3 regions of the Arthrobacter sp. MMS24-T111 genome follow, and region 2 is predicted to be linked to each of the others. Evidence: riboswitches for the same ligand, from Rfam matches in the RefSeq annotation. Region 2 holds a riboswitch; each other region holds the start of a gene.
The links. A riboswitch is a leader RNA that binds a small molecule or an ion and turns the genes downstream of it on or off. The one in region 2 is predicted to bind cyclic di-AMP.

Region 1 (10,107 bases), 2.8 Mb from region 2:
TCGCCGGGCCTGCGGTTGCCGGTGCTCCCGCCGGCGGGCCGCCCGTTGGGGGACCTGCATGCCGCCCCAGCCCTGCCGCGCCGGCAATGATCAGGGGTATCCCGATCAGCAGGGCAATAATCCCTGCCACCAGCAGTGCCGTGGCCGCCGGACGGAAGAGGTCTGAGTGGAAGCCGGCCTGCAGTTGGACGTCCACGCCGGACGAGGCGTCAGCGTTCATCACCACGATTTCCCAGGCCCCCGAAGCCAGGTTCCAGGTGAGTTCCTGCCGGCCGGAGCCGGAAACCGAGGCGCTCCACATGCCCTGCTCCGCCGGCGGCGCGGCAGGACTGGTCCCGGGAACATCACGGTAATCGGCCCGGAACGGCCGCTGGGAGACGTTGAGCAGTTCGGAGTGGTGCACGCCGGCGAGGTATTTTTCGACGTCGGCCTGCGGTGCGATGCCGATGAAGACCGCCTTGCCGGGCGTCTCGGATTCTGCCCGCAGCCGGAGGGTCCCAATGTCAAAGGGAAGCCGGCCGGGCACTTCCTGCGCCATGGTGTCGCCGCGGGGGGAAGTCAGGGCGAATGAGTTCACGGAGAACCGCGACGTACCGGACGTGAGGAATCCGTCTCCCTGGATCGACCCCACCGCGGAAGCCACGGCGCCTCCTGCCAGTGCCGCAAGGCCCGGGAGTGCCAGCAGGATCCCAAGGATCAGCATGATGATTGCGGCGGGTTTTTTCATGGCGCCGGACCTTCCGGGTGGGGTCATGGACAGGTGGGAAGACCTGCAGGCTCTGCGGCTAGTCGGTGTCCTTCATGGCCTGGGTCCGGGTAATGATGGTCGGGCAGGGAAGGTGCTTGAGCACGCCGTGGGCGGTGGAACCAAGGAGCAGGCGCTTGAACGCGCCCCTTCCGCGGCTGCCCACCACCAGGAGGCGCGCCCCTGCGGCGGCCTCGACCAGGGCGTCCACCGGGCCCTTGTCGGATACAAGGAGTTGGTGAACCGTCAGGTCCGGGTAGTCTTCCTTGAGCCCGGCGACGGTTTCGGAGAGGACGATGCGTTCCTCGTCGACGATCAGGTCAGCGAGGGCGCCGGGTGTCAGGCCGGCATCGACGACCGGATTCGGGACATTCACGGCGTAGACGACCGTGAGTTCGTCACCATGGCGGTCTGCTTCGGCGGCGGCAAACGCGACGGCCTGGGTTGATTCCGCTGATCCATCCACGCCCACCACCACGCCTGTCCTGCCTTCCAGGTCCTGGGTTCCGATGACGGCGACCGGGACTTTGGCGGCGGTGGCAACCTGGAGCGCCCGGTCGGCAAGTGTGCCGCCAAGGTGCCCGCTCCCGGAGCCGATGACCATCATGGAGGCCTTCTTGGAGTATTTGGCCAACGATCCGCCCACGCTCCCGGTGAGCATTTCCGTGGCGGGCGTGATCGGGACGGATCCTTCAAGGCGCCCGGCGGCGGTCTTCAGGAGTTCCTCGCCAGCGTGCTGCAGGGTCCCGAACCAGGGGTAGGGCTCGGCGATCCACCGGTCATCGACGACGTGGAGGATCACCAGGGGCAGCTTGGCGTCGTGTGCACGGCGGGCAGCCCACAAGACTGCGGCCTGGCTTTGGGCTGAATCGTTGGTGCCCACGGCGATGGGTTTCTGGGATGACATGGCCGCACTTCCTGCTTGTCGTGAAAGGGTCTTCCTGCCCTTCAAGACTGGCCCCCGCCCCACCGGCACTCTAGGGCCGAAAGTCACCGAAGCAGGCGTGCAGGAGGGCCGCTAGACCGAAGGTGCCGGCGGTGCGGTTGGTTCCCCGGCCGTTGCGTCGCGTCCGGACAGCGTCCTGTAGATGGTCCATCCGACTGCGGCCAGCGGGACGGCGAGCAGCGCCCCGACGACCCCGGCCAAGGTGGCCCCGGCCGTCAGCGCCAGGATGATGACCAGCCCGTGGATCCGCAGGACCCGGCCCATGAAGACGGGCTGGAGGATGTGGTGTTCGAACTGGTTGGCGGCCACCAGGATGATCAGCACGATCAGCGCGGGTACCGGTCCGTTTTCCACAAGGGCTACCAGCACGGCCAGGCTGCCGGCGGTGGTTGCCCCGATGATCGGAATGAACCCTCCCAGGAAGACCACGGCGGCCAGCGGGACGGCCAGGGGGACCCGAAGGATGAGCAGCCCCACCAGCACCAGGACCGCATCGATCGCGGCAATGATGAGGGTGCCCCGGACGTAGCCGCCGAGCACCAGGAGGCTGCGTTCCGCGGCCAGCTGTGCTTTTCCTTGGTGGTTGCCGGGGAGGAACCCGATCAGGAACGTCCGGATCCTCTCGCCGTCCTTGAGGAAAAAGAAGAGGATGACTGCCGTCAGGACCGTGCCGGCGGCGATCTCCCCGGCGGTCCTGAGCCCGGTCAGGGCATCGGCTCCCAGGGTTCCGCCGGCGAGGAACTTCTGGAATTCGTTGCGGGCCGCATCGATTTGCGCGCCGGTCAGCGCCACGGGTCCTGTGGTGATGAATTGCTGCAGTTGGCCAATGCCTGCCTCCGCCCGTGCTGCCAGAACCGAGGCCTGCTGCCGGACCAGTGCAACGATGCCGCCCACCACCCCGGCCGCTACGGCGATGATCACCAGGAAGGATGACAGCACGGCCAGCGCCCGGGGGAAGCCGTGGGAGGCGAGCCACCGCACGGCCGGAGCCATTGCCGAGGCCAGGATCAAGGCGACCAGCACGGGGATGGTCACCAGCGGAACCCGGGTGGCGGCCACCACGGCCACCCAGGCCAGCGCCAGCAGCGAGAGCGTCTGGACCGCCCGGATGCTGGCCCTGCCCAGGCCATCCGCCCAGAGGGCTGACATCCTTGTAGCGAGGGACTGGGGCCGGGACGGTTCCACTTCGTGTCCGTCCGGGGATACATTGCTGCGTTCCATCGCTTCTCCTTGCTTGCCGTGACCGCCCGGCCCACGAAATGATGCACCTTGTTTACCTTGTGCCCCCTGCCCCCTGGAAGCCGAAAAGGGCATGTGTTGACCGGGCCGGCTGTTCACAGGCGCTACGTTTACTCAGTAAGCTTATTGTTCCCGGCTGCGCTCGACCAGAAAGGCACCAGGTCCATGGATTCCAGAGAACTGCTGCTTGAGTCGTTTGGCCGCCTCCCGCGCCTGGTCCGGCAGGTGCTAGACGGGCTCGATGAGGAACAGCTCCAGCACCGTCCCTCCGGCCGCGGCAACTCCATTGCCTGGCTGGTGTGGCACCTGGGCAGGGTGGAGGATGCGCAGGTCGCCTCCGCCTCGGCGTTGGAACAGGTCTGGACATCCGAAGGCTTCGCGTCGCGTTTTGGCCTCCCCTTGGCGGAAGGCGACACGGGCTACGGCCACTCCAGCAGCCAGGTGGATACTGTCAGGGCATCCGGTGAACTCCTGCTTGAGTACTGTGAAGCGGTCCACCGGCAAACCACGAAGGTCCTCGAAGGCCTGGAAGGCCCGGACCTGGACCGCGTGGTGGACAGGCGCTGGGATCCGCCGGTGACCCTTGGCGTGCGGCTTGTCAGCATCCTGGGGGACTGCCTCCAGCATGCCGGCCAGGCCGCCTATGCCAAGGGGCTGCATGATGCGGGAGCCGGCGCCGGCAGTGCGTGACCCTGTGGTGAAGGAGGGGCCAGGCGGCACTATGGCGCTAGGGTTAATCCATGACGGCAGCAGCTGAATCCACGGTCACCTTCGACGGCCGTTTCGCCCGTGAACTGGCGGAACTTGCTGTTCCCTGGCAGGCCGAGGAAGCGCCGGACCCCGAACTCCTGGTCCTGAATGAAAAGCTTGCCGCAGGCCTGGGCCTTGACCCGCAGTACCTCCGCAGTCCCGAAGGGGTGCGCCTCCTCGTGGGCAACCACCTTCCCGCAGGCGCCACTCCGGTGGCACAGGCTTACGCTGGACACCAGTTCGGCGGCTACTCGCCATTGCTCGGCGACGGGCGCGCGCTCCTGCTGGGGGAAGTCACGGACCGCGCCGGCCACCTGCTGGACATCCACCTCAAAGGCTCGGGGCGCACCCCCTTCGCCCGCGCCGGGGACGGCCGGGCCGTCGTCGGGCCCATGCTGCGTGAGTACGTAGTCAGTGAGGCCATGCACGCCCTGGGTATTCCCACCACCCGCTCTCTCGCCGTCGTGGCGACGGGGCGGCAGGTCCGCCGCGAGGGCATGCTGCCCGGCGCCGTCCTGGCACGGGTGGCCCACAGCCACCTGAGGGTTGGGAGTTTCCAGTACGCCCGGGCCACGGAAAACATGGACCTGCTCAAACGGCTGGCGGACCACGCCATCAGCAGGCTGTACCCGGACGCTGCCGTGGCCCCCAACCCCTACCTGGCACTGTTCGCGTCCGTCGTTGCCGCCCAGGCCGGACTTGTGGCCCGGTGGATGCTGGCTGGATTCGTACACGGGGTCATGAATACGGACAACATGACCATCTCAGGGGAAACCATCGACTACGGCCCGTGTGCGTTCCTGGATGCCTTCAATCCCGCCGCCGTCTTCAGTTCCATCGACGTCAGCGGCCGCTACGCCTACGCCAACCAGCCCATCCTTGCCGAATGGAACCTCGCCCGCCTTGCCGAGTCGATGCTCCCGCTCATTGACGGAGACGAGGACAATGCCGTTGCCGCAGCGGTGGAAGTGCTCGGTGGATTCCGTGGACAGTACAGCACGGCGTGGACCGGCGGCATGAAAACCAAACTGGGCCTTGCCGCTGGAAACGTCAGCGACGACGCCGCGTCCAGTGTTATTGACGAGGTTGTGGCCATCCTCAAGGACGGCCCGGTGGACTACACCTTGTTCTTCCGTAACCTCGGCAGGGCGGCCTGCGGCGATCTGCGACCGGTGCGCGGGATGGTGATGGATTTGGCCGGCTTCGACGCCTGGTCGGACCGGTGGTTGGCGCTGCAACCCGACGCAGGGCTGATGGACAGCGTCAACCCGGCCTACATTCCGCGGAACCACCTGGTGGAGGAAGCCCTCGCCGCCGGCACGGAAGGCGACGTGGCTCTGCTGCACCGCCTGCTTCAGGCCGTCACCGATCCTTTCACCGAGCGCCCCGGGCTGGAACGCTACATGGAAGGTCCCCCGGCGGACTTCGGGACCTACACGACCTTTTGCGGGACCTGATCTAATAACAACAGGAGGGTGGCAACCGGAGACCCGGCTGCCACCCTCCTGTTGGGAGCAGGCTTTGCTGGCGAAGACTAGGCCACGCGGACCACTGAGTAGCCGCTGAGCCAGCTGATGGAGTGAACCTGCGTGGTGTAGCCGTTGACGCCGCCGCTCACAACCTGGCCGTTGCCGGCGTAAACGCCCACGTGGCCCGACGTGATGATGAGGTCGCCGGGTGCCGGGCTCCCGACCACGCTGCCGTACTGGAAGAACTGCGTGGGAGCCAGGTCGCCAACACTCTTGCCGACGGAGCGAAGGGCCTTTTCAACCATGGCGGTGCAGTCCTGGCTCACGCCGATCTGGCTGTAGGCCGAGGCCAGGATGGCAGCGCCGGTCCCGGTCCCGGTGGTGGAGGCCACCGGCGTCGCGGATGCGTAGGACATGTTCATGCCGGTGTTCGCCGGTGCGGTGGCGGCTGCCGCCTGGACGGGGGCCGCCGCCGGCGCCGGGGCAGGTGCTGCCACGTAGCCCGCGCCGGGGATCTGGATCTGGTCACCGGGGTAGATGATGGACCACAATCCGAGGCCGTTGGCAGCCAGGACGTCATTGAGGCTGACTCCGTACGCGGCCGAAATTGCGCCGAGGGTATCCCCGGAAACGACGGTGTGGACGGTTGCTGCCGCGGCTGCCGGAGCAGCTGCAGGAGACGCGGCGGCCTGGACGCTGGCCTGTTCAGTGGTGTCCGCGCCCGTCACGCCCGCGTGGGCCGGGGCGCCGACGCCGAAGGCAATGCCGGACGCGGCGGCAACGGCGAGCGCCGGACGGCCCAACGAACGGGCCTGTGATTTGGCCGTCACGGCAAGTCCCTCGAGCGCAATGGAGTGGGCCGGGGTCGCGCGGTGGCGGGCAGTGCTGAGATTCTTTGACACGATTGATCGCCTCTCCCATGCCTGCGGGGTGAGCTGTCGGGTTCGGGTTGGAGATACCCGGCCGAACACATCTCCGCGGTGGGCGGAGGAGCTGTCCGACTTAACCCCAAGACCTCAAAGGTCGTGGAAACTTGGTTCCCCCGTCCCTGCCAGCATGAAAGCGGTTGAATCCCGGTATCAGCGGCAGGGCTCGGCAAACTGATGGGAGTGTCCCGTTTGGGGAGGGACACCCGAAGACCATAACCCGCCAACCCCACAATTGTCACGTTTCGGTAACATACGAGCTTCCTCTCTCGTATTCAACCAGCGATTGGATGTGTCCTGTCCACCCATGCTGGACTCCGGCCGGTCCGCCGCCGGCGCGAAAGGGTAACAAACCGGGCACGGGCGCCTTTCCGCCCCGGCGTGCCGCCGGTATGCTTCGGGACTATGCCCCTGTTCGTGACCATGCCCAAGTCCCCGCTGTTGGGGGGACTGCTCGCCATCGCAGTGGCAGCGGCCACGGTGCTGCCTGCCTCTGCGGACGAGCCTGCACCTCCCGGTGGATATCCGTCCTGGGCTGACGTGCAGCAGGCACAGTCTTCCGAGGCGGCGAAAGCGGCAGAGATCACCACCATCAATGGGCTGCTGAACGGACTCCAGACCCAGGCTGAAGCCGCCGGTGACACTGCGGTCCGGGCAGCGGCCGACTACGCCGCAGCCGACGCCGAGCTGCAGGCGGCATCGGTGAAGCTGGATTCATTGTCCGCCCAGGCCGCCCGCGCCAATGACGAACTGGCCCGGCACCGCAAGGAAATCGGAGCACTTGCCGTCCAGTCGTACAAGACGGGCGGAACCAATACCGGGTTCTTCGTGGCCCTGGATGCCCTCCAAAACAACAGCGTCCAGGGGCTCAACCTCGTCCAGTTGGTGGGCGACAAGACTGCGGCCCTGGTGGAGAAAGCTGCCGCCGCCGGACAGGTTGCCGCGTCACTGGCAGACCAGGAAAAAGTGGCCCGCACTGAGCGGGAACGCCTGTCCGGGGAAGCAAAGGCCAAACTGGACGCGGCCCGCTCCGCCCAGGACGCGCTCGCCCGGCAGGTCAGTGACGAACAGCAGCACAGCACGGAGCTGACGGCCCAGCTGGCCTCGCTGAAGGGGACGACGGCGGCACTCGAGGGAGAGTACCGGCAGGGCCAGGTGGCGCTGGCTGCCTATGAAGCGGCCCAGGAGGCCAAGCGCGCCGCCGCGGCGGAGCAGGCCCGCCGGCAGGCCGAAGCCGCGGCGCAGGCCGCCGCAGCCGCAGCCCGGCAGCCCAACCCCGCGCCCGCAGCTCCGGCCGGCAACGCGGCAATACCGGCCCCGCCGGAGGACCCGGTTCCCGGCAATCCGCCGCCGCCTGCCGTGACCAGCCCGCCGCCCGTCGTCGTTCCCTCCATCCCCGGCGGTGCCGTCAATGATCCGGCCGGCGCCAAGGCCTATGCCTCCGGACGCCTAAGCGCCTTCGGCTGGGGCCCGGACCAGTTCCAGTGCCTGTCCCAGCTGTGGACCAAGGAATCCGGATGGCTGACCACTGCCACGAATGCCTCATCCGGGGCCTATGGCATAGCCCAGGCCCTGCCGCCGGGAAAGTACGCCAGCGCCGGAAGCGACTGGCTGACCAGCTACCGGACGCAGATCGAATGGGGGCTTGGCTACATCCGCGACCGCTACGGGTCCCCGTGCGGCGCCTGGAGCCATTCTGTCGCCCTGAACTGGTACTGACTGACGCGCTAGGCTTTCGGCATGCCAGATTTCGAACGGTTCAGGGTGCTGCTCGAAGAGGAACGGGCCCGGCGGCTGGCACTGTTGCCGGCGCTGCGGGCCGATATCGACGCGGCCAACTCGGCCCGGCAGGACTCCAACGTCGACGACGAACACGATCCCGAGGGCGCCACGATCGCCTTCGAACTGTCGCAGGCATCGGCATTGTTGAAGCAGAGTTCAGCCGGCTTGGACCAGGTGGAGGCAGCCCTCGCCCGGCTGGCCAACGGCACCTATGGAACCTGCGCGGTCTGCGGCGAGCCCATCGCGGACGGCAGGCTCGAGGCGCGGCCCTGGACCCCCTTCTGCATCCTTCATGCCTCTGCGGGACGGGCGCGGTGACCGGGGTGTCCGACGTCGCCGCTGCTGCTGAATTCATCGACCGGACCCTCCAGAACGAGGGAGCCTGGTACCGGGCCGACGAAGTGGGCTGCCGGCTGGGCGGAGCCCTGGCCTCTTACGGGTCTTCGATCGGCGCAGTCCGCGGCACCGTCCGGGACGCCCTTCGGAAGTTCAAGGACATGGGCCACGACACCACGGTCATGCTGGCCTCCGCCCTGTGGGGCCAGCCGAAACCCGGCTCGCGGCCGGTCTTCGAACGCCGCCTGGCCGCCATCGTCCTGCTGCAAACAAAGGTGCAGTTGCTGCGGCATTCGGACCTGACCCGGTTGGAGGGCTTTCTTCGCTCGGCCCAGGCGGTGGACCTGGCCGCGCCCTTGGTCTCCGACGTCCTGGTGCCCTTGCTGGCCGGCTTGGACCACCGCGACCGACAGCGGGCCGCGGCTGTCCTGGCGCGATGGCGCGAAGACCCGGAACCCCAGCTCCAAACGGCAGCAGGCCTCCTGGAAAAAGAGTTGGCGCAGTGACCCGCAACCCGCAGAGGAGACCCCATGAGTGAAGCGTTTGACCTGGAGCGATTCGTCGCCGCCCAAGACGGCGGGGACACCTACGGAAGCGCGCTCGGCGAACTGCAGCTCGGCAATAAGACCGGCCATTGGATGTGGTTCATTTTCCCCCAGGTTGCCGGGCTGGGGCGGAGCGCCACATCACGCACCTACGCCATCTCGTCCCTGGCGGAGGCCCGGGCCTACCTGGACCACCCCGTCCTGGGCCCGCGCCTTCTGGAGTGCGCCCTGGCTCTCACCACGCATGCCGGCCGTTCAGCGTCGGACATCCTTGGCGGAATCGATGCGCAGAAGCTCCGTTCGTCCATGACACTGTTTCTCCGGGCCGCGCCCGGAGAAACAGTGTTCAAGACGGTCCTGGCGCAATTTTTCGATGGCGAGCCGGATCCAGCCACGGATGAGCTCCTGGCCGGCCAGGACGCCACCGAATAACAGGGAGCCCGGCCGTGTTGGGCTGCCCGCAGGCTACGGGGTGGGGCTGCCGCCGTTGACGTTCAGTGTCTCGCCCACCACATAGCTGGACTCGGGTGAGGCCAGGAAGACGTAGGCGGGGGCCAGTTCAGCGGGCTGGCCGGCGCGGCCCAGGGGAGTGGACTGGCCGAACTCCGGCAATGCCTCCTTGGGCTGGCCGCTGCTGACCTGCAGCGGAGTCCAGATGGGTCCGGGCGCCACGGCGTTCACCCGGATTCCCTTGGGCGCAAGCTGCTGCGCCAGGCCCTTGGTGAAGTTGTTGATGCTGGCCTTGGTGGTGGCGTAGTCCACCAGGGTCGGGGACGGATTGTACGCCTGGATGGAGGTGGTGTTGATGATGGTGGAGCCGGCCGGCATGTGCGGCACGGCGGCCTTCGTGACCCAGAACATGGCGTAGACGTTGGTCTTGAGCGTGTGGTCGAACTGCTCGTCGGTGATGTCCTGGAGGTCCTCCTGGGCAACCTGCTTTCCGGCGTTGTTGACCAGGAGATCAACCCCGCCCAGGACCGCCACCGCAGTGTCCACCAGTTCGCGGCACGCCGCGGAGTCCTTGAGGTCGCCCGGCACCTTGACCGCCTTTCGGCCTGCGGCCTCAATGATCCCGGCGATGCGGGCGGCGTCTTCCTCTTCCTGCGGCAGGTAGGAAAGGACGACGTCGGCGCCTTCCCTGGCAAAGGCGATGGCCGTCGCGGCGCCGATTCCGGAGTCCGCGCCGGTCACGATGGCCCGGCGGCCTTCCAGCCGGCCGGTGCCGCGGTAGGTTTCCTCACCCAGGTCGGCTTTGGGCTCCAGCCCTGCGTCAAGGCCCGGTTCGGGCTGGTGCTGCTTGGGCGGGGAGATCTGTTCGTAGGCGGTCACGGGATTGCGGAAGGTGTACTGGTCAGTCATGGTGGTCCTC
Region 2 (10,107 bases):
ACGACTTGCCTCCCACGTTGGCTCCGCACGTTTTGGTCAAAGTCTGCACGCTGGCTCCCGGCGGTGATCCCCAGCGTGGCAGCATCACCCCACGTATCCACGTCGGCAGTGGACCCGGCCGGGACTGTGACAAGCTGCACGTCCAGATTAGCAAGGAGCGACCTCACGGAGCCGTTGACCAGGGCGTTACGGCGGGACAAATCGCCGCACGATCTTTAACTCATCAGTGTTATAAATGGCTGCCAGCGGCTGTTCCCTGCCGTCGGCCGAGCGGGCCACGGCGCCACGCCCATCGCCCGCTGCTTCCACCGCGTCCCGGAGCATCGCCACCGCCCGGGCTGCCAGCGGCATGTCGCACGCAAGAACCAAAGTGAAGGGCGCCGCTCCCCCACATTCGGCAAGGGCCGCGAGGCCGGCTGAAATCCCGGCGGCAGGACCGGCAAACTTCGGCTCCTCCCGGCATGACAGGACCCCTGGCGGCAGGGCCTGGGCGGCCCCGGCATCATCGGCAGCCCCGCCGGACGGAGGGCTGCCGGCGGAAACATCACCCACGACCACCGTATGGCGGGCACCGGCAGCGGCATCAAGTGTCCATTCCAGGAGGGTTTTTCCCCGCAGGACCAACGATTGCTTGGGCACGCCGCCCAGCCGTGATGACCGGCCGCCCGCCAGGATCAGGGCGTCAAAGATCAACGGGTCCGTTTGCACCCACCCAGCCTAGCGAACAGCAACCGGCCTGGAAGCCGCTTGTCAGGCAGCGCGCTCCGGAAGCAGGAACGGATCCCAGGCGGGGGTTGGCTTTTCCAGCTCCTTGATCTGCCAGATGGTTCCATGCGGCGGCTCCGGTACGAAGCGCAGCGTCCATCCCATCTCGCCGGGGGTATGGTCACCCTTGACGTTGTTGCACCGCAGGCAGGCAGCCACGAGATTCTCCCAGGAATCGGCCCCGCCCCGCGATTTTGGGTGGACGTGGTCGATTGTGTGCGCTGCCTTTCCGCAATACGCACACTTATGCCCGTCACGCCGAAGCACACCACGGCGGCTGACGGCCGTTGAATGGTTATACCGGGGGCGGATGTAGCGGTTGAGGAGGATCACGGACGGGCGGCCCAGGACGTCGGTGGGGCCCACCACGGGATCATCCCCCTCGGCCACCACGCTCGCCTTGCCGGTGAGCACAAGCACCAGCGCCCGGCGGAAGGTGATAACCGCCAGCGGTTCATATCCAGCATTCAGAACGAGAGTGCGCATGCACGTACCTCTTCACGGCCGCACCCGTCAGGGGCACGAGGGCCGGCTGCCCTCGGCATGTCCGGGCTATGGATCGACATCACAAGAGTAAACAGAGAAATGCAATATCAGGTAATCGGTACTCGCCGTGGCCGGCTCCCCCTCCCGGTGGCGGAAGCCTGGGTGCACGCAGAATGGCGCGACTTAAACGGAAAAGACCCCCGCCTCAATGGCAGGGGTCCTTCCGGGCAAATCTCAGGCGCCGCCGCGTGCGGCGGGCTGTAATGGTTACCGGACGTGGATGAAGACCGGTCCGGAGCCAACGTTGGCGCTGAACACAACGGTGTCATTGCCGTTGAAGCCACCGTGGACGGCCATCCCGTTTCCGGCGTAGACGGCAATGTGGGCCATTCCTCCACCACCGTCGGCGTAGTAGATCAGGTCGCCGGGCTGGGCCTGGGAAGCAGGCACCCTGTCACCCAGTGACAGGTAACCGGCGGGCCAGTCGTGGAAGTGGATGCCGACAGCAGCCAGTGCGTTGGTCACCAGCATGGTGCAGTCCTGGTGCACGCCGAGCTGGGCGTAGGCAGCGGAGAGGATGGCAGCACCCTTGCCGCTGGCGGAAACCTGGGCGGCGGGGGCAGCCGTGGCATCGGCAGTTGCAACCTTGGCGGTGACCTTGGGAGCGGCAACGGCCTGGGCAACGGGAGCCGGAGCGGCTTCCTGCACCGCAACCGCGGGCTCGGGAGCCGGAGCCGGAGTGGTGGTGACGGCGGGCTTCTCGAAGCTGATGGCAATGGTGGAAGCCGCCGAGATCGGAGCGTCGACGGCGGATTCAACTTCCATGGCGGAGGCCGGAGCGGAGTCGCGCTTGACGTTGGTGTCGGCAGCGTTGGCTGCGATGCCGCTGGTCAGGACCAGGCCGGAAGCTGCAGCGATTACTGCAGCCTGGCGGCCCATGCCGCCGGCGTTGTCGCTGACAGCCTTGGCAATGATTGCGATCGAGTTGGTTTTGGTGACCTCGGCGCGGTGCCGTGCGGTAGCACGAGTCGTCATCAGTTCTCTCTTTCGTTTTCCTCTGGACCGCGGTGGCCTGTCCGAGGGGGTTGGATGCGCCGGCATCTTGGGGGTACGCCGGCGCGTCCCGAACGGGGATGTTGGTTTCTAGCGAAAAAGCTTTGGGCAAAGAAATAGCCCTTGGAGCGTGGAGCCGAAGAACTACTTGTTCAGGTGGTAGTACGTGGAAGTACCGGTGGCTGCCGGCGAGTGGAGCATGGTTCCCTGCGACGGGTTGAGCGCGCTGATCATCATGCCGTTGCCGACGTAGATGCCGACATGTGCGCCGCCGTTCTGGACCACGAGGTCACCCGGCTGCGGGGTGGAGGTGGGGGTCATGATGCTCCACGCGTTCGTGCGGGGAATGCTGATGCCAGCCTGCGCGTAGACCCACTGGACGAATCCGGAGCAGTCCCAGCCGTTGGGGGTGGTGCCGCCCCATACGTAGGGGTGGCCGATGCCGGTGTAGGCGATCGCGGCGATGCCCGAGGTGGCTGCGGACGAAACGGCCTCCACTGCCTGTCCGGCCTTGGACGCCTCCTGGCCGGCAGCGGTGGCGGTGCGGTCCGCGGACGCGGTGGACTGGGTGCGCACGGCTTCCACCTTCGGGGCGGCGGTGGTCTTGACCGCCGGACGCTCGAAGGAAACGGTGGCCGTGGGGGCCGCGGTGACAGCAAGGGCGGTCTGCGCAGAACCGGACTCCGTGGAGGCCGAGATGCCGGCGGTGGTGTCCGCGGCGTTGGCCGGCAGGCCCATGCTCAGGATGAGGCCCGAAGCCGCTGCCACAACGGCAGCCTGGCGGCCCACGGTCCCGGCATTGGCACTCACGGCCTTGGACATGGCGTCCAAGGGGTTGGCGCGAACCGTTTGCGCACGGTGGCGCGCAGAATTATGGCGTGAAGACACGAAGGTAGCCTCTCCCAATGCCTGCGAGGTGAGCTGTCGGATTCGGATGGGAGTCACCCGGCCACTTCGCTTCCTGGGAAGCTCATGACTTAACCCCAAGGCCTTCCGGAATGCAGAAGGCCAAAATTGGTTCCCCCGCCCCTGCCAGACGATGAAATGCGAACGGACCTTGAGCGGTGGCAGAGTTAGGCAATCCACTCAAGAGCGTCAACTTCGGAAAAGTTGACGCGAGTTAGACGGTACAGCAGTTTTGCTTCAATGTCACATTCAGGTCACGGCGGGTCACCGGAATCTGAGAGTGCGCAATCATACGGTTACAGCCAGCCCATCGGATCGACCACTTCGCCGTTGACCTGGACTTCGAAGTGCAGGTGGCAGCCAGTGGACGCGCCGGTGGTCCCGCTCAGCGCCACGACTTCGCCGCGGGAGACCGTTTGGCCCACCTTGACGTTGAAGGACGAGAGGTGGTTGTACGTGGTCTCCAGGCCGTTGCCGTGGTCGATCACCACCCGGTTTCCACCGCCGAACTGGTGCCAGCCGGCGAAGGTCACGGTTCCTGTTGCGGCCGCCAGGACGGACGTCCCGCACTGTGCCACGAAGTCCTGTCCACGGTGGAAATCTCCGGTGCCGCCGGTAATCGGGCTGACCCGGTAGCCGAAGGGCGACGCGGTCACGAGGGAGGCCAGCGGCGCGGCCAGGGTCCCGGCGGATGCCGCACGCGTCACCGATCCGGCCGACTGGGCGCTCAGCAGTTGCTTCAGCTTCCCGTCGGGGTCCGCCTGCGTCACGACGGCTGAGCGGCTGAAGTCGATCTGGGCGCCTACATCCGCGGAAATCTGGGGCTGGGGGCTGACTGCGGAGGCGGCCTGGGGTGCAATGCCAGCCGCATCCGTCGCCATGACGGGGCTGGTGGCGGGCATGGTCACCGTGAGCACCAGGCCGGTGGCGGCGAGGGCGATGCCGGCCTTTTGGCCGATGCCGCTGGCCGCGGCAAAGTCGGTGATTTGCCGGAAGGGACCCCGGCGCCGGCGTGCATCCCGCTGCGGGTCGCGGGGGCGCTCCGCAGCGGCTACTTCGACAACCCGGGGTGCCTCAGGGGGGCCCGCCGCGCGACGGCGGCCCCGGGAGGTCTGCATGGTCAAGAAGGGTTCCTCTCTGGAATAGCCTGCGGAGTTAGCTGTCGGATTCGGGTCAGAGAGATCAAAGACCCGGTCCGTCATGGGCAAACTTCCACACAGGGGTATTCCCGGAAGAATCCTTCACTGGAGAGGCTTGCTGCTGACGGACTTCACCCCAAGGCAGTCCCCCGCTGCCGGTTGTGGTTCCCCCGCCTCTGCCAGTAACGACTCGTACACCTGGCCCGCTGGCAGAGCTCGGCTCCGGATCAGGTAACGCTTAAGTATCAACGCTGCGTTCCACTATAAGGGCTTAAGACCCTAGGTAACAATTCCGTTATCTTTGCGTGGAATCCCTTGGGTGGGGTATGGGAAGGCGGCGTCAGGCCTGGTTCACGGCGACGAAAACGTGCGCCGCCACCTCGGGAGGCAGCTCCAGCGCGCCCTCGATTCCTGCCACCCGTACCGAAATGTAGTCACCGACGCGTTCAAGGGAGACAGACGCACCGGGCCGGATACCGCCCTCGTCGAGCTGGGTCAGCAGTTCGGGCTCCACCTGGATCGGTTCCGCCAGCCGGCTGATGGTCACGGCAGATTCAGGTCCGTAGGCCTTCATTGCCTCCACCAGGCTCATGGCGCCATCGCCGAACCCGGGCCCGGGCTGGCCGCCCAGCGCGGCAAGGCCGGGGATGGGATTTCCGTAGGGCGACTCCGTAGGGTGGTCCAGCATCTCGTAGATGCGGCGCTCCACCCGTTCGCTCATGACGTGTTCCCAGCGGCAGGCTTCGTCATGGACATAAGCCCAGTCCAGTCCAATCACGTCCGCCAGCAGGCGCTCGGCCAGCCGGTGCTTCCGCATGACCTCAGTGGCACGCTTGCGGCCGGTGTCGGTCAGTTCCAGGTGCCGGTCACCGGAGACGACAACCAGGCCATCACGCTCCATCCGGCCGATGGTCTGGGAAACGGTGGGTCCCGAGTGGCGCAGGCGTTCGGCGATACGGGCCCGGAGGGCAACGATGTTCTCTTCCTCAAGCTCCAGGATGGTCCTGAGGTACATCTCCGTAGTGTCGATCAGATCCGTCATCCAGCTCAGCTCCTCGAGCGCAGTACCTTACGTTGTCCCACCGTATCGCCTCTTCCCGCGACGTAGTCCGGGAAGAGTTTAGCCTATTTTGATTTAGTCCGAATAGGGGCCACGGCCTGCTGCGTCTCATTGGCTGGACATTGGCGCCGCCCGCTCCCGCCACCCTGCGCGCTTCAGGCAGAATTGGGGGAGGTTTGCACTGCAGCCATGGCCGGCTCCCGGCCACCACCACCCGAACCACAGCTTTCGTCCCCGCCGAATGGAGCACCTGTGAGCGACACCAGCATCACGATTCCCGCCAACCTCCTGCCCCAGGACGGGCGGTTCGGGGCCGGCCCCTCGAAGGTCCGGCCGGAACAGATCGATGCCCTGTCCGCCGCGTCGAAGACTATCCTCGGCACATCCCACCGGCAGGCCCCCGTCAAGAACCTGGTGGGCTCCGTCCGCGAAGGACTCAGCCAGTTCTTCCGAGCCCCCGAGGGCTACGAGGTGGTGCTCGGCGTGGGCGGCTCCACCGCGTTCTGGGACATCGCCAGCTTCGGCCTCGTGTCCAGGAAGGCACAGCACCTGTCCTTCGGGGAGTTTGGCTCCAAGTTTGCTTCCGCCACCAACAAAGCGCCGTTCCTGGAAGCGTCCTCGATCATCAAGTCCGAGCCGGGCACCCGACCTGCAGCACAGGCGGAGGCCGGCGTGGACGTCTATGCGTGGCCGCAGAATGAGACCTCCACGGGCGTCGCCGCCCCGGTCAAGCGGGTGCCGGGCGCCGACAAGGATGCCTTGGTCCTGGTGGACGCTACCTCCGCTGCCGGCGGCCTGGACGTCGACGTCGCCGAAAGCGACGTCTACTACTTCGCCCCGCAAAAGAATTTCGCTTCCGACGGCGGCCTCTGGCTCGGCCTGTTCTCCCCGGCCGCCCTGGAGCGCGCTGCCGCCATCAAGGCAAGCGGCCGCTGGATCCCGGACTTCCTGGACCTCCAGACCGCCATCGACAATTCACGGCTGAACCAGACGTACAACACCCCGTCGCTGTCCACCCTGGTAACCCTTGACGCCCAGGTCCAGTGGCTGAACGCCAACGGCGGCCTGGACTTCGCCTCTGCCCGCACCGCGGATTCCGCCGGCCGCATTTACAGCTGGGCTGACGCCTCGGAGTTCGCCACCCCGTTCGTGGCCAACCCGGAGGAGCGCTCCAACGTCATCGCCACCATCGACTTTGACGAGTCGGTGGACGCCGCAACGGTGGCGAAGGTCCTGCGCGCCAACGGCATCGTGGACACCGAGCCCTACCGGAAGCTGGGCCGCAACCAGCTGCGCATCGCCACCTTCGTGGCCATCGAGCCCAGCGACGTGTCGGCACTGCTGTCCAGCATCGACTATGTGGTGGGCGAGCTCCGCAAGTAGTCCAGGCACACACGAAAGGCGCCGCCCGGGAATTCCCGGGCGGCGCCTTTCGTGTGTGGCGGGAACTCCGCGCCTAGTCTTCAGGTTCCGCGTCGCCGGCGGCAGGCTCCGCCCTGTCGTCGGCAGCTTCTTCATCCCCGGACCCCTGCTCCGCTGCGGGCGCCTCGTCCCGGCGGGCTTGTTCGGGTTCCTGCTGCTGCTCGTCCTCGGGGCGCACGCGTTCGGCCCACGGCACCCATTCCGGGGCGAGGATCGAATCTTCAGACGGCAGCAGGCCCAGCTCATCGACAGTTACCACCTTGGAACGGGAGTTGCGGGTCAGCACCGCGTACCACTGCCAGCCGCCGTAGCCGGCCAAGCGGGACTCGAACAAGTGCGTGACCAGCCGGTCGCCCTCGCTCTTGGCACCAAGGTGCGGCCCGATGGTGGCGGGGGGCGTGATGCCCTCAACCGCGGCCCGTGCAACATCGACAGCGGCCGCCAGGAACGCGTCAGGCTTGCCCGTCCGCCATACCGGAACCCCGGCCTTGCGCTTTGGCGCAGCCTTGGCAGCCTGCTCCTGTGGAGCCATGCCCGGTTGTTCAGCTTGGGGGTTCATCGGCGCCTAGACGTCCAGCTCGTCGGCAACCTTGCGCAGGGCGGCCGCGATTGCCTTGCCCTTGTTGCCGTCCGGGTACTTGCCCTTGGACAGCGTCCCGGAGAGGTTGTCCAGGACGGAAACCAGGTCCTGCACCAGCGGCGCGAGGTCCTTGGCGCTGGGACGTTTTGCTTTGGCAATGGACGGAGTCTTGTCCAGCACCCGCAGGCCCAGTGCCTGGGCGCCCTTGCGGCCGTCCGCGACGCCGAACTCCACGCGGGTGCCGGCTTTGAGCTCCGTTACACCCTCGGGCAGCGACGACTTGGGCAGGAAGACCTCCTGGCCGTCCTCGCCCGCGAGGAACCCAAAGCCCTTGTCCTTGTCATACCACTTGACCTTGCCGGTAGGCACGTAATCAACCTTCTTCGTTCTGCTGTCATGAGACACGGCCAGGTGCCACCGCGTCCGCATTGTTGTGCGGGTTCAAGGTATGGCCCCTGCAAACCGTGTTGGTCTGTATGCTTCAAGGTTATCCTGCCGCATGCCCTAATCATGCTTCCGGCCGTACTGTTCCGCCCCGGGCGCCAGCCCCGGGCTTTAGCGGCACGTCGGACGCCGCTGTAGCGTTACCCCCATGACACCCTTGCGTTTCCGCCGGCCCCTGATGGTGCTCGCAGCTGTTATTGCCCTCCTTTCCCTGGTAGCGGTGGGAACGGTCATGGCGCTTGCCTTCGCAGGGTCCGTCGCTCCCACCTGGGTCACGTACTCGGCGCTGTACGGCCTCCCGGTGGCCTTCATCCTGATGCTCCTGCTGGTCCTCGATGGCGTGGCCGCCCGGCGGCGGGCGGGAAGGCGGGAGCCGCGGTAACGTTGGACTGATGTCCCTCATTCGTGCGCTCGGCAAGGACCTGGAGGCACGCAGCGACGACTCGTTGCGGGCACTGTTCGCCGCGCGGCCGGACCTGATCTCCCCCGCCGTGCCGGACTTCGCGGCACTCGCGGCGCGGGCGAGCTCGCGCGTCAGCGTCCAGCGCGCCCTTGAACGGCTCAACCGGCCCCAGATGCAGGTGCTCGAAACCCTGCATCTGTGCACCAACACCGACACCGGCCACAGCGCGTCCGCGGAAAGCCTGCAAAAACTGATCCGGGGTTCGTCCCTGGCCACCGTCCAGCAGATCCTTGACACCCTGCAGGAACTTGCCCTGGTGCACCCGGCCCCACCACCGCACGGCGCCCCGCCCGCAACATCCGGACATGCCTTCTACCTCCCGGCGGGCGCCCTCAAGGACGTGGTGGGAATCTACCCCGCCGGACTGGGCCGCAGCTACACGGAACTGGTGCGCCTCCAGCCGGCGTTCGCCCAACGGGCAGTACCGCTGGTTGCGGAGTTGCACCGCAGCGGCTTCGCCGTCCAGGATGCCACGACACCCATGGAAGCGGCACTGGCCCTCCAGCACTGGACATCATCTCCGGAGGCGCTGCGGGACATCCTCGCCGCAGCCCCGGAGCGGACGACGGCGCTCCTCGCCAGGTTCCGGAACTGGGCCATGGGTGCCGTCCCCCAGGCGCAACGGAAGGCCTCGGTCCTGACGGAACCGGCCGATGTCGGCCCGGTGGACTGGCTCCTTGCCCGCGGCCTGCTGGTCCCGCTCGACGCCGCGCACGTCGAATTGCCGCACAGCGTGGGGCTGGCTCTCCGCGGCGGTGCCATCATCGACGACTTCACCCTTGCGCCCCCTGTCCCCGAACTCGGCCGCACCACCGCAGCACTGCGAAGGAACGCGGCCCTGAGCGCGATTTCGGAGACCCTGCGGCTTGTCTCCGAACTGCTGCATGCCGTCCGGGACCAGCCGCTGGCCACTCTGCGCAGCGGCGGGGTGGGGGTACGCGAAATGCGCCGCCTCTCCGAACAGCTGCGGATCGACCAGGGCGCGGTGGGGCGGCTTCTGGAACTGTGTGGCCTGGCCGGCCTGATCCGCCTCGACGTCGACTCTTCGTGCTGGGTGCAGCCGCCCCAGCTCGAGTGGCTCCTCCTGCCGAGGCAGGAACAATGGCTGTGGCTGGTCAACGCCTGGCTGGCCAGCGAGCGCGTCCCCTCAATGGTGGGCCAACCAGTGAGTACATCGCCCGGCACACCTGCTGCCCGGTCCGCGTCGGGTACCACCATCGCCGCATTGTCCGCCGGAGCACAGCGGCCCGATGCCCCGGTGGTCCGTAAACGCATCCTGGAAATCCTGCATGAACTCACGTGCGAGGCATCAGCCCCGGACGGCGCTGCCCCGGTACTCGATGCCGCCGCGGTCCTCCAGCGGGCGGAATGGTCACAGCCGCGGATGGCCAGGCGGTTCAGTTCCCTGATCCGCGGCGTCCTGGCAGAGGCCGAACTGCTGGGCCTCGTGGGATCCGGGGCGCTGAGCCAGCTGGGAAGCGCTTTCGCCGAAGACAATCCCGACGCCGCCCTGGCCATCCTTGGCGAGCACCTCCCGGCAGCGCTGAACCATGTGCTGCTTCAGGCGGACCTTACCGCCGTCGCGCCGGGCTACCTGGCCCCCGCACTCACGGAAAAACTGCTGGCCATGGCCGATGCCGAAGGGCAGGGACCTGCCACCATCTACCGGTTCTCCGCCGAGTCCATCAAACGGGCGCTCGACGGCGGCTACGACGCCCCCGCCCTGCTGCGCTTCCTGCGTGAGCACTCGGCCACCGCAGTGCCGCAACCGTTGGAGTACCTGGTGGAG
Region 3 (10,107 bases), 150 kb from region 2:
CGTATGCCGAACGCCTTCCCGAGGACCTCACCGGCCGCCAGGTCTTCGTCCTGGACCCGATGCTGGCCACCGGCGGGACCCTGCGTGAGGCCATCAAGTTCCTCTTCAAGCGCGGCGCCTCCGACGTCACCTGCATTTGCCTGCTGGCAGCCCCGGAGGGCCTGGCCAAGCTGGAGGAAGAACTGGGCGACGCCAATGTGCACATCGTGCTGGCCTCCATCGACGAGAAGCTCAACGAGAAGTCCTACATCGTCCCTGGCCTGGGCGACGCCGGCGACCGCCTGTACGGCATCGCCGGGTAGGTTCCACCCTTTTTCAAAACGGTTCCCGCCGCTACCCTGTGCGGATGGACTGGAAACTTGAACTTGTCTTTGTCCCTGTATCCGACGTTGACCGTGCCAAGGATTTCTACGTCAACAAGGTTGGCTTCAACGCCGACTACGACGAACGACCCTCGGAGTCGATCCGCTTCGTGCAGCTGACGCCGCCCGGCTCCGCCTGCTCCATCTGCATCGGCGAAGGGCTCACCGACGCTCCGCCGGGCACCGGCTCCAACCTGCAGCTGGTGGTCAGCGACATCGAGGCTGCCCACCGCCAGCTCAAGGGCAACGGCGTGGACGTCAGCGACGTGGATGTGCAGCAGTGGGGCCATTTCCTGTATTTCGCCGATCCGGACGGCAATAAGTGGTCTGTCCAGTACATCCCATGGCGGAACGCCGGGCCCGGCGACGTCCAGGGCGCCGGTTAACGCAAACCGCGGGCCGCATCAACGTGATGCGGCCCGCGGTTTGCGTTGTGCCTGGTGCTGGGGGTGCCTAGTACCAGTTGTGTGCCAGGTGGAAGTTCAACGCACCGCAGGGCGAGGCGTAGCTCTTCTTGATGTAGTCCAGGCCCCAGTTGATCTGCGTGCGGTAGTTGGTCAGGTAGTCGGCCCCTGCGCTGGCCATCTTCTCCGCAGGCAGCGACTGGACGATGCCGTACGCGCCGCTGCTGGCGTTGGTGGCGGTGGTGGTCCAATCGGATTCCTTGGTCCACAGCGTCTGCAGGCACTGCATCTGGTCCGGTCCCCAGCCGAAGGAGGACAGCTGGCTGGCGGCGTAGGCCTGGGCGCCCGCGGGATCGTTAACCGCGACGACGGGAGCAGGCGCAGGTGCGGGGGCCGGTGCCGGGGCGGGTGCTTCAGCCGGCGGGGCGGCGGGAGCGGGCGCGGGGGCCGGCTCCGCGGCCTGCGGTGCCACGCTGATGGCGGAAGGAGCAGGATTAGCGGCCGGGTTGGACCGGATTTCGCTCTTCTCGATGCTCATCTGGGCATCCGCCGCCGACGTGGAAGCGCTTGACCCGGTGGACGACGCCTGGGTCATGCTGTTGGTCGCCTGGCCTGCCGCGCCAACGCCAACCAGCACTGCGCATGATGCAGCGAGGACCGCAACACGCCGGCCCACGGTGGTCTTTTTGGCGGGCTGGGGTTTGGCCCGATGTTTTGCCTTGGTTTGCAGGCATGGTTTTGCCATGGATTTAGACATGATTGATCGCCTCTCACACCTGCGGAGTTAGCTGTCGGGTTCGGATGAGGGCATCCGGCCGCACGGAAAAAACACGTGCTGGCTTAACCCCAAGGGCAATCATTGCCCGGGACGGTGGGTCCCCCGCCTCTGCCGTTGCTCAAGCGGAATCCGGGAAGCGGCAGAGCTTGGCGTCAACCCGGGATATGCGGCCCGAACGGGGACCGCACCCAATCGACGGTACAGGAAGATTGCGCATTAGTCACATTTGGGTAACGGAAGTCACGAATCATGGCGCGTCGATTTGCTGCAGACCGGGCTCCGCAGTTGGGTTTATCCCGCTAAAACGTAGACGGTGGTCCCGCCAATGTTTTGCGCCGGGAAGGTGGACGCCACCCACTGCGCAATCCGGTTGGAGGCGTCAGAGCCGCTGCTGGACATCACGGTCCCGCCGGAAATGAAGTAGTGGATCCGGCCTTGGGAGACCAGCGCTTGGAACTGTTCCAGCGTGGGGGAGGGGTCGGTGCCGTTGAAGCCGCCCACGGCCATCACCGGCAGTTCCGTGGCCAGTTGGTAACCTGCGGCATTGTTCGAACCGACTACTGCCGCTGCCCAGGTGTAGTTTGAGGCACCGTCCTTCAATGCGGCCACCAGCCCGGCCGACGGCGTGGGCGCGCCCAGGAGGCCGCCCATCCCGCCGGCGCGGCCACCGGTGGCACCCTGACCGCCCTGCGCTGCCCCGCCCTGGCCTGCACCCTGGCCTTGTCCGGCCTGGCCGTTGAACTGCCGGGACGTGCCGCCCGCGCCAAACCCGCCGGTCCGGTTTCCGCCGAACCCGCCCGGGCCGCCGAACGACGTCGCCGGTCCGGCGCTAACAATGGCCCCGCTGTGCGCCGTCGCCGCCGTCGACATGGAGAAGGCCAACGGGCCGGCGAGCGATGCCGCAATGGCGAGCGCCGTCGTCGTCCGTTGCACGGAGCTCAGGCCGATGAACCTGTTCAACCCTGTTCCTGCTGCGGCCGCAAGGCCTGCCGCCAGCACCACCCAGCGCAGCCACGGGCCGTAGGCGGATGTGGTTCCCAGCAGGGTGAATGCCATCAGGGCTGCCGCGGCCACTGCGGCGGCCAGGAAGACCGCCGCGGCGGCCTGCCGCCGGTGCTGCCAGAGAAGTACCGGGCCCAGGCCGGCCAGGGCTGCGATCCCGGGCGCCAACGCCACCGCGTAGTAGGGGTGGATGATGCCCGCCATGAAACTGAAGACCAGGCCGGTCACCAGGACCCAGGAACCCCAGATGAGCACCGACGCCCGGACGGCGTCAGTCCGCGGCGCCCGGCGTCCCACCCATAGCAGGCCGGCAGCAAGGATCAGTGCGGAGGGCAGCAGCCACGCGATCTGGCCGCCAAACTCGCTGTTGAACATCCGCAGCAGCCCGGGAACGCCCCAGCCGTTGGCGCCGCCCACGCTCCCTGTCTCGTCGCCTGTCAGCCGGCCCAAGCCGTTGTAGCCGAGGGTCAGTTCCAGGATGGAATTGTCCTGCGAACCACCAATGAACGGACGGTCCGCAGCCGGGATGAGCTCCACGACCGCCAGCCACCAGCCGGCCGCGGCAAGCATCGCGGCACCGGCGGCGAGCAGGTGCAGCAGCCGCCGGCCCAGCCTGGCGGGCGCCGCGACCAGGTAGGCGAGGGCAAAACCGGGAACCACCAGCAGGACCTGCAGCTGCTTGGCAAGGAATCCGAAGCCCAGGAATACCCCTGCCAGCAGGAGCCAGCGCAACCTGTCCTCCTGCACGGAGCGGAGCACCGCATAGGCGGCGGCGGTCATGAGCAGCACCAGCTGGGCGTCCGGGTTGTTGAACCGGAACATCAGCGTGGCTACGGGCGTCAGTGCCAGCGCAATGGCGGCCAGCAGCCCTGCCCGGTGGGCGAGCCGCGGGTCACCAGTGGCCGGCGCCGCGGCCCGCCGGACGGCCAGGTACAGCAGCCAGGCGGTGCCGACGCCCATCAGGGCCTCAGGAACCAGGATGCTCCAGGAGCTCAGGCCGAAAATCCGGACCGACAACCCCATGATCCACAGGGACGCCGGTGGCTTGTCCACCGTGATGGAGTTGGCGGCGTCCGAGGAGCCGAAGAACCAGGCCGCCCAGTCCTGCGATCCGGCCTGGGCAGCGGCGGAGTAGAAAGCGTTGGCCCAGCCCGATGCCCCGAGGTTCCACAGGTACAGCACGGCGGTAGCTGCCAGCACGGCTGCAAGTTCCAGCCGGTGCCGGCGGGCCGGGGGATCCCGCCGCACGCGGGCCGCGGCACCAGGGCGGTGGGCAGCGGGAGCGGAGGGAGCCTGCACTGGGGTGGGGTAAGAGCTGGCCATGGGGTCCTACTTGGTGAGTTGGTACACCGTGGAGTTACCCACGGTTTGGGCCTGGAAGTTGGCTTGCACCCAGGCGGCCACCTCGGAGTTGCCGCCCCGGCCGCCCATGCCGGCGCCCATGCCGCCTTCGATGAAGTAGCCGATCTCACCCTTTGCCACCATGGCCTGGAACTCGGCGAGCGTGGGATAGGGGTCACCGCCGTTCCAGCCGCCCAGGGCAATGACGTTGGTGTTCGTGGCCAGTTCCAGGCTGGCGGCCTGGCTGGCCCCGGAGACAATCGCCGACCACTTCGTGCTGGTGCCCGTGAGCAGCGCGGTTACGGCTGCATCGGCGGTGCCTTCGCCGGGACCGCCGGGACCGCCGGCCCCGCCGGCTCCGGGGGCGCCGTTGACGCCGCCGGCTCCGTTCGCGGGATCAAAACCGCCGGTACCGGCTGCCGCATCTGTTCCGTCGGTCCGGTCGCCACGGAGCGCGGCGTCGTCCCGGAACCCGGCAGCCCTGTTCCCGAAACCGCCCGCCGAGGAACCCGCGGGCCCCGACGTCGGGATGGATCCCGAGTGGGCGGACGCGGCGGTGGCCAGGGTCCAGGCAGCCGTTCCAAGGCCCCCGGCAAGCAAAGAGAGAACGACGACGGCGGCCGTCCCGGAGCGCCGGAACCGTCCCGCAGCGCCCTTGCCGTCAAGGCGGAGGAGGATGGCGGCCGCCGCGAGGACACCGAGGACGATGGTGGCGATGCGCAACCACGGCAGCCATGACGTGTCGCGGCCCAGCAGCACCGAGGACCAGACTGAGGTGCCCAGGACCACGACGGCCAGAGTTGTCCGTGCCGGCCAGTACGCGCGGCCGCGCCAGAGTTCCGCCGCGCCGATGCCCACCAGCGCGGCGATGGCCGGGGCCAGTGCCACTGAGTAGTAGGGGTGGACGATGCCGCTCATGAAGCTGAAGACGCCCGCCGTGACCAGAAGCCAGCCGCCCCACAGGATCAGGGCCGCGCGGCTCCGGGACGTGCGCGCTTCGCGGCGGGTGAACCACAAGCCTGCCACCAGCAGCACCAGCGCGGCGGGCAGCAGCCACGACACCTCGCCGCCGAAGCTGGTCCCGAACATCCGCAGCAGGCCGGCCGCTCCGCCGAACCCGGCATTGCCGCCGCCGAAGCCGCCCGCCGCACCGCCGCCCGGGCCACCGGCTCCGCCTCCGGGCATTCCTTCACCCGAACCGGTGATGCGGGCCAGGCCGTTGTAGCCGAAGGTCAGTTCCAGGAAGCTGTTGGTGGTGGACCCGGCCATGTACGGCCGTTCCGAGGCCGGCGTCAGCTGGAAAAGGGCGACGTAGCTGCCGGCCACCACGATGATCCCGCCCAGCGCGCCGAGCAGGTGCACCAGCCGGCGTCCCACCGGGGTGGGGGCAGCCCACAGGTACGCAAGTCCAAGCGCGGGGACCACCAGGAAGCCTTGCAGCATCTTGCTGAGGAACGCCATGCCAATCACGGCCCCCGCCGCCACCAGCCACTTCCATCCGGCCCGTTCGATGGCCCGGGTGGTGAAGTACGCCGCCAGCACCAGGCAGAGGGTGAGCATGTCGTCCGGGTTGTTGAATTTGAACATCAGCGCCGCTACGGGCGTCAGTGCCAGGGCGCCGCCTGCCAGGAGGCCTGCCGCCGGTCCGGAAACCCGCTTCACGGCGAGGTACAGGAAGCCGACGGCGGCCACTCCCATGAGCGCCTCGGGCACCAGCATGCTCAGTGACGAGAAGCCGAAGATGCGGCCCGCGAGGGCCGGGATCCAGAGCGCCGCGGGCGGCTTGTCCACGGTGATGGCGTTTCCGGCGTCGAGCGATCCGAAGAGGAACGCCGTCCAGTCCTTGGTGCCCGCCTGGATGGCAGCGGCATAGAAGGAGTTTCCGTAGCCGGTGGCGGCCAGGTTCCAGAGGTACAGGATTGCCGTGGCCACCAGGAGGCCTGCGGCCGAGGGGCGCACCCAGCGGGGCTGGCCGCCGAAGGCGTAGCGGGCCCAGCGCGGTCCGGGGTGTGCGGGGCCGGCCGTGGACACTGCGGCACCTGACGGGTGCTGTGGACCGGCGGTTGACTCGGTGGTCGATCCGGCGCCTGCCGGTGAAATGGTGGAGGTCATGATGCTGCCGTTTCTGTGGAGGCGGTGGCTGTCGTGTCGTCGGCGGACGATGCCGCGGGGGTTCCGGCGGAAGTTGTTGCCGGTCCCGGGCCTGTCCCGGGACCGGGGCGCGCGGTGGGTGCTGTGCGCGGCGCCCGCTCCCGGAAGACCCAGAGCCGGAACAGCAGGAACCGCACGGCAGTGGCGGCGAGGTTCGCCGCCACGACGGTGAGGATTTCCGCCCACCGGTCCGGCGTCGTCGTCTTGTGCACCAGTGCCAGCGCACCCGAGGTGAGCACCAGGCCGATGCCGAACACGATCAGCCCCTCAAAGTGGTGCCGGACCGGGTTGCCGCCCTGGATACCGAACGTGAAGCGCCGGTTGGCTCCCGTGTTGGCCACCGCCGTGATCAGCAGGGCCAGGAAGTTGGCAAGTTGGGGATCCATGAAGCCGCGGCAGAATACGAAGATCGCCAGGTAGGCCAGGGTCGACGCGGCACCGATGGCGGCGAAGCGCACCAACTGGCCAAACAGGCTGCCGCCGCGCGTTTGCTCGGCCGCCCGGGACGAGGCGGGCAGCGGCCCCCGCGCCAGGGCTGCCCGCAGCCCGGAACCGGGATGCGGCCGTAGAGCAGGTCGAGGGTGAGCCGTGCCATGCCCCGGACGTCCGCCAGCGCCGTCCGGAGCACGTCAACGCTTGAATCAGGATCGTCGATCCAGTCCACGGGAACTTCATGGACGCGCAGGCCGCACCGCTCCGCCAGGACCAGGAGCTCGGTGTCAAAGAACCAGGAGTTGTCCACGGTGTACGGAAGGATCTGTTGGGCGACGTCTGCGCGGATCGCCTTGAACCCGCACTGTGCGTCACTGAACCGGGCACCCATGAAGGAGTGCAGCATCAGGTTGTAGCCGCGCGAGATGAATTCCCGCTTGGGTCCGCGGACTACGCGGGAGTTGCGGGTCAGCCGGGTGCCGATGGCAAGGTCCGAATGGCCGGAGATCAGCGGCGCCAACAGTGGTGCCAGGGCCGCAAGGTCGGTGGAGAGGTCCACGTCCATGTAGGCCAGGACCGGTGACGGCGAGGCCAGCCACACCTTGCGCAGTGCATTTCCGCGGCCCTTTTCGTCGAGGTGGACCACCGCGAGTTCGGGGAACTCCCGGGCCAGGCGTTCGGCGATCTTCAAGGTGCCGTCCGTGCTGGCGTTGTCGGCCACGGTGATCCGGAACGCGTGCGGAAAGGAATCGAGCAAGTGGGCATGAAGCCTGCGGAGGCATTCCTCCAGGTCGCGTTCCTCGTTGAAGACCGGGATGGTCACATCCAGGACCGGCGCGGTGGTGCGGGTGTCCACGGGGGCGCGCCGTCCGGCGCGCCCCCGGGATGGAATGCCCACCGGCGCCACCGCGGCGTCCGGCAGGGTTCCTGAAGTGGAGTCGGTGAGCGTCATGAATCAAGAGTGGCGCCGCCGCATTTGAGGGCTTTAGGCGCAACCTGTGACGTGCCTGTGTAAGTGCGGCCGGCGCGCGCAGTCAGGACGCGGCGGTTGCCGCTGCCGGCAAGCGGACCGCGAACTCGGTCCTGCCCGGCCGGGAGACCAGTTCCACAGTGCCGCCATGGGCCGCGACGATGGATTCGACGATCGAAAGCCCCAGCCCGGACGACCCTTCGGAGCCTGAACGCGCGGCATCGGCCCGGGTGAAGCGGGAGAAGATGTTGCCCTGGAACTCGGCGGGAATGCCGGGACCGTCGTCGGTGACCGTGACCACCACGCTGCCGTCGGCGGAGCGCATGACGCCGGAGGTGACGGTGGTGCCGGCCGGCGTGTGCTTCCTGGCGTTCGAGAGCAGGTTGGCCAGGACTTGGTGGAGCTGGGTGGCGTCGCCGCGGACGGTTACCGGTTCATCAGGCAACGTCAGCTGCCAGGTGTGGTCCGGTGCCATGACCTTTTCGTCGCTGACGGTTTCGATCACCAGCTGGGTGAGGTCCACATCGGTGGTTTCGGTCGCTTTGCCCTCATCCAGCCGGGCCAGCAGCAGCAGGTCTTCCACCAGGGCGGTCATGCGCTCCGACTGGCTTTGCACCCTGCCCAGCGACTTTTGGCCGTCCTCGGTGAGGGTTTCGGTCATGCGCATCAGCTCGGTGTATCCGCGGATGGCGGTCAATGGGGTCCGAAGCTCATGGGAGGCGTCCGCCACGAACTGGCGCACCTTCATCTCACTCCGTTGCCGGGCTTCGAGCGCGCTGGAGACGTTGTCCAGCATGAGGTTCAGCGCGTGTCCCACGCTGCCCACTTCCGTGGTGGGATGCGCTGCCGACGGCGGGACACGCACCGCCAGGGCTACCTCGCCGGCGTCGAGCGGCAGCTTGGAAACCTTGGTGGCGACGTCGGACAGCTGCTCCAGCGGCCGCATGGTCCGGCGGATCAAGGCCGTGCCGGCCAGCCCGATCAGGACAAGGCCGCCCAGTGACACCAGCACCATCGTCAACACCAGCGAGGCCTCGGTGCTTTCCTTGGTTGCCAGCGGCAGCCCGGTGATCACCACGTCGCCGTACGGGGTCTGTGTTGCCATGAGCCGGTAGTCGCCGTTGGACAGCTCCCGGTCAACCGGGCTGCCGTCACGGGGTAGGGCCTGCAGGGTGGCTGTGTCCCGGGAAGTCAGCGGCGTGCGGGTGAAATCCGCGGACAGGAAACCTGCTTCCCGCGTGATCTGGCCACCCACCACCCTGGCATTGAGTGTTCCCACGCTTTGACCCCGCGCGTCGAGCGGATCCGGACGGCCCGAGGGATTGCCTTCGGGCGGGCGGCCGCGTGACGCCATGGTCAGCTGCTCGTCCAACTGCTTGGAAAGGACGACGTCCATTGAGGCGTAGCTGACCACGCCGATTGCGCTCGAGATGGCCACCAGGAGGGCCATCGAGAGCAGGATCAGGCGGGTCCGAAGATGCCAGGTGGCCGGGTTGAACCACGAGCGGCCGGTGGGCCGGGGAACACCGGAAAGAGACACGCGTTTCCTTTGGCTAGTCTGCGGGTTTGATGACGTAGCCGGCGCCGCGCACGGTATGGATCATGGGCGGATGGTTGGCTTCGAGCTTCTTGCGCAGGTAGGAAATGTACAGCTCCACGATGTTCGCCTGGCCGCCAAAGTCGTAGTCCCACACGTGGTCCAGGATCTGGGCCTTGCTCACCACGCGCTTGGGGTTTTCCATGAGGTAGCGGAGGAGTTCAAACTGTGTGGCCGTCAGCTGGATTTCCTCCCCGGCCCGGGTGACCTCCCGGGTGTCCACGTTGAGGACCAGGTCGCCCACCACCAGTTCGGCCGTATCCATGGCGGCCACGCCGGAGCGCTGGACCAGGCGGTGCAGGCGCAGCAGGACTTCCTCCATGCTGAAGGGCTTGGTCACGTAGTCGTCGCCGCCGGCGGCCAGCCCCACGATCCGGTCCTGGACGTCGTCTTTTGCGGTCAGGAACAGTGCGGGCACCTCGGGCGCGAAGGCGCGGATCCTGCCCAGCAGTTCCACGCCGTCGAACCCCGGCAGCATGACGTCGAGCACCAGGACGTCCGGATGGAAGTCCTTGGCAAGCTTGACCGCCGTGGGTCCGTCCCCGGCTACGGCCACGGACCAGCCCGCCATGCGCAGTCCCATGCTCATCAGCTCCGACAGGCTGGGTTCGTCATCCACCACCAGGGCCCGGATCGGAGAGCCGTCGGGGTGGGTGAGCTGGGGCAGGTTGTTGGTCATGGAGTGCGGGGATGCCATGGGACAACTCTCCGATCTACCGGTGTGCCGGTGCTTTGCCGTTGCTGTGTTCCAGCTGTGAGCTCCAGCCTAGCCACCTGGACCCGCGGCCAGGCGGCTAACCAGGCAGGGGAAAGCGTGCAGGTCACAGGCGGAGGTGGCCTGCTGCACAGCCTCTGCACAGCAATTCGGCAGAACCTGTTGGAACAACCAGCATCACCACCATCAGTTTCGACTTTTTTGGAGAATGACAATGGACGAGCACAACAACCAGCCAGCCCCGGGCAGGTCAGGGCAGAACGGGCAGCCGGCCCCCGTCTGGGGAGGCTCACCAGAGGGCAGCGGCCACGGCGCGGCGGCCCACGACCGGGACGTCCCGGGCAACCAGGGCAGG

Region 1: another riboswitch for cyclic di-AMP. It lies ahead of ACX5I6_RS14205 (C40 family peptidase); the one in region 2 lies ahead of ACX5I6_RS00780 (M23 family metallopeptidase).
Region 3: another riboswitch for cyclic di-AMP. It lies ahead of ACX5I6_RS01455 (aggregation-promoting factor C-terminal-like domain-containing protein); the one in region 2 lies ahead of ACX5I6_RS00780 (M23 family metallopeptidase).

The regions. Positions count from the first base shown of each region.
Region 1 covers NZ_JBTZRO010000001.1:3,016,347-3,026,453, forward strand. Annotated here, with positions in the region: gene ACX5I6_RS14180 (hypothetical protein) at 1-727, opposite strand, end outside; gene ACX5I6_RS14185 (universal stress protein) at 786-1,652, opposite strand; gene ACX5I6_RS14190 (AI-2E family transporter) at 1,764-2,912, opposite strand; gene ACX5I6_RS14195 (mycothiol transferase) at 3,096-3,620, shown strand; gene ACX5I6_RS14200 (protein adenylyltransferase SelO) at 3,671-5,137, shown strand; gene ACX5I6_RS14205 (C40 family peptidase) at 5,215-6,051, opposite strand; cyclic di-AMP (ydaO/yuaA leader) riboswitch at 6,055-6,224, opposite strand; gene ACX5I6_RS14210 (coiled-coil domain-containing protein) at 6,481-7,794, shown strand; gene ACX5I6_RS14215 (TraR/DksA family transcriptional regulator) at 7,816-8,175, shown strand; gene ACX5I6_RS14220 (DNA alkylation repair protein) at 8,172-8,699, shown strand; gene ACX5I6_RS14225 (DUF1810 domain-containing protein) at 8,724-9,170, shown strand; gene ACX5I6_RS14230 (glucose 1-dehydrogenase) at 9,204-10,097, opposite strand.
Region 2 covers NZ_JBTZRO010000001.1:166,586-176,692, forward strand. Annotated here, with positions in the region: gene ACX5I6_RS00755 (DUF6457 domain-containing protein) at 1-2, opposite strand, end outside; gene ACX5I6_RS00760 (NTP transferase domain-containing protein) at 187-708, opposite strand; gene ACX5I6_RS00765 (HNH endonuclease) at 751-1,251, opposite strand; gene ACX5I6_RS00770 (NlpC/P60 family protein) at 1,519-2,286, opposite strand; gene ACX5I6_RS00775 (C40 family peptidase) at 2,449-3,126, opposite strand; cyclic di-AMP (ydaO/yuaA leader) riboswitch at 3,197-3,378, opposite strand; gene ACX5I6_RS00780 (M23 family metallopeptidase) at 3,507-4,328, opposite strand; cyclic di-AMP (ydaO/yuaA leader) riboswitch at 4,341-4,571, opposite strand; gene ACX5I6_RS00785 (metal-dependent transcriptional regulator) at 4,690-5,391, opposite strand; gene serC (phosphoserine transaminase) at 5,662-6,792, shown strand; gene ACX5I6_RS00795 (DUF3027 domain-containing protein) at 6,866-7,390, opposite strand; gene ACX5I6_RS00800 (cold-shock protein) at 7,397-7,780, opposite strand; gene ACX5I6_RS00805 (hypothetical protein) at 8,004-8,237, shown strand; gene ACX5I6_RS00810 (helicase-associated domain-containing protein) at 8,248-10,107, shown strand, end outside.
Region 3 covers NZ_JBTZRO010000001.1:319,926-330,032, reverse strand. Annotated here, with positions in the region: gene upp (uracil phosphoribosyltransferase) at 1-302, shown strand, start outside; gene ACX5I6_RS01460 (glyoxalase superfamily protein) at 347-748, shown strand; gene ACX5I6_RS01455 (aggregation-promoting factor C-terminal-like domain-containing protein) at 816-1,523, opposite strand; cyclic di-AMP (ydaO/yuaA leader) riboswitch at 1,529-1,689, opposite strand; gene ACX5I6_RS01450 (glycosyltransferase family 39 protein) at 1,836-3,869, opposite strand; gene ACX5I6_RS01445 (ArnT family glycosyltransferase) at 3,876-5,999, opposite strand; partial or broken gene ACX5I6_RS01440 (bifunctional glycosyltransferase family 2/GtrA family protein) at 5,996-7,422, opposite strand; gene ACX5I6_RS01435 (sensor histidine kinase) at 7,505-8,980, opposite strand; gene ACX5I6_RS01430 (response regulator transcription factor) at 8,994-9,734, opposite strand; gene ACX5I6_RS01425 (hypothetical protein) at 9,967-10,107, shown strand, end outside.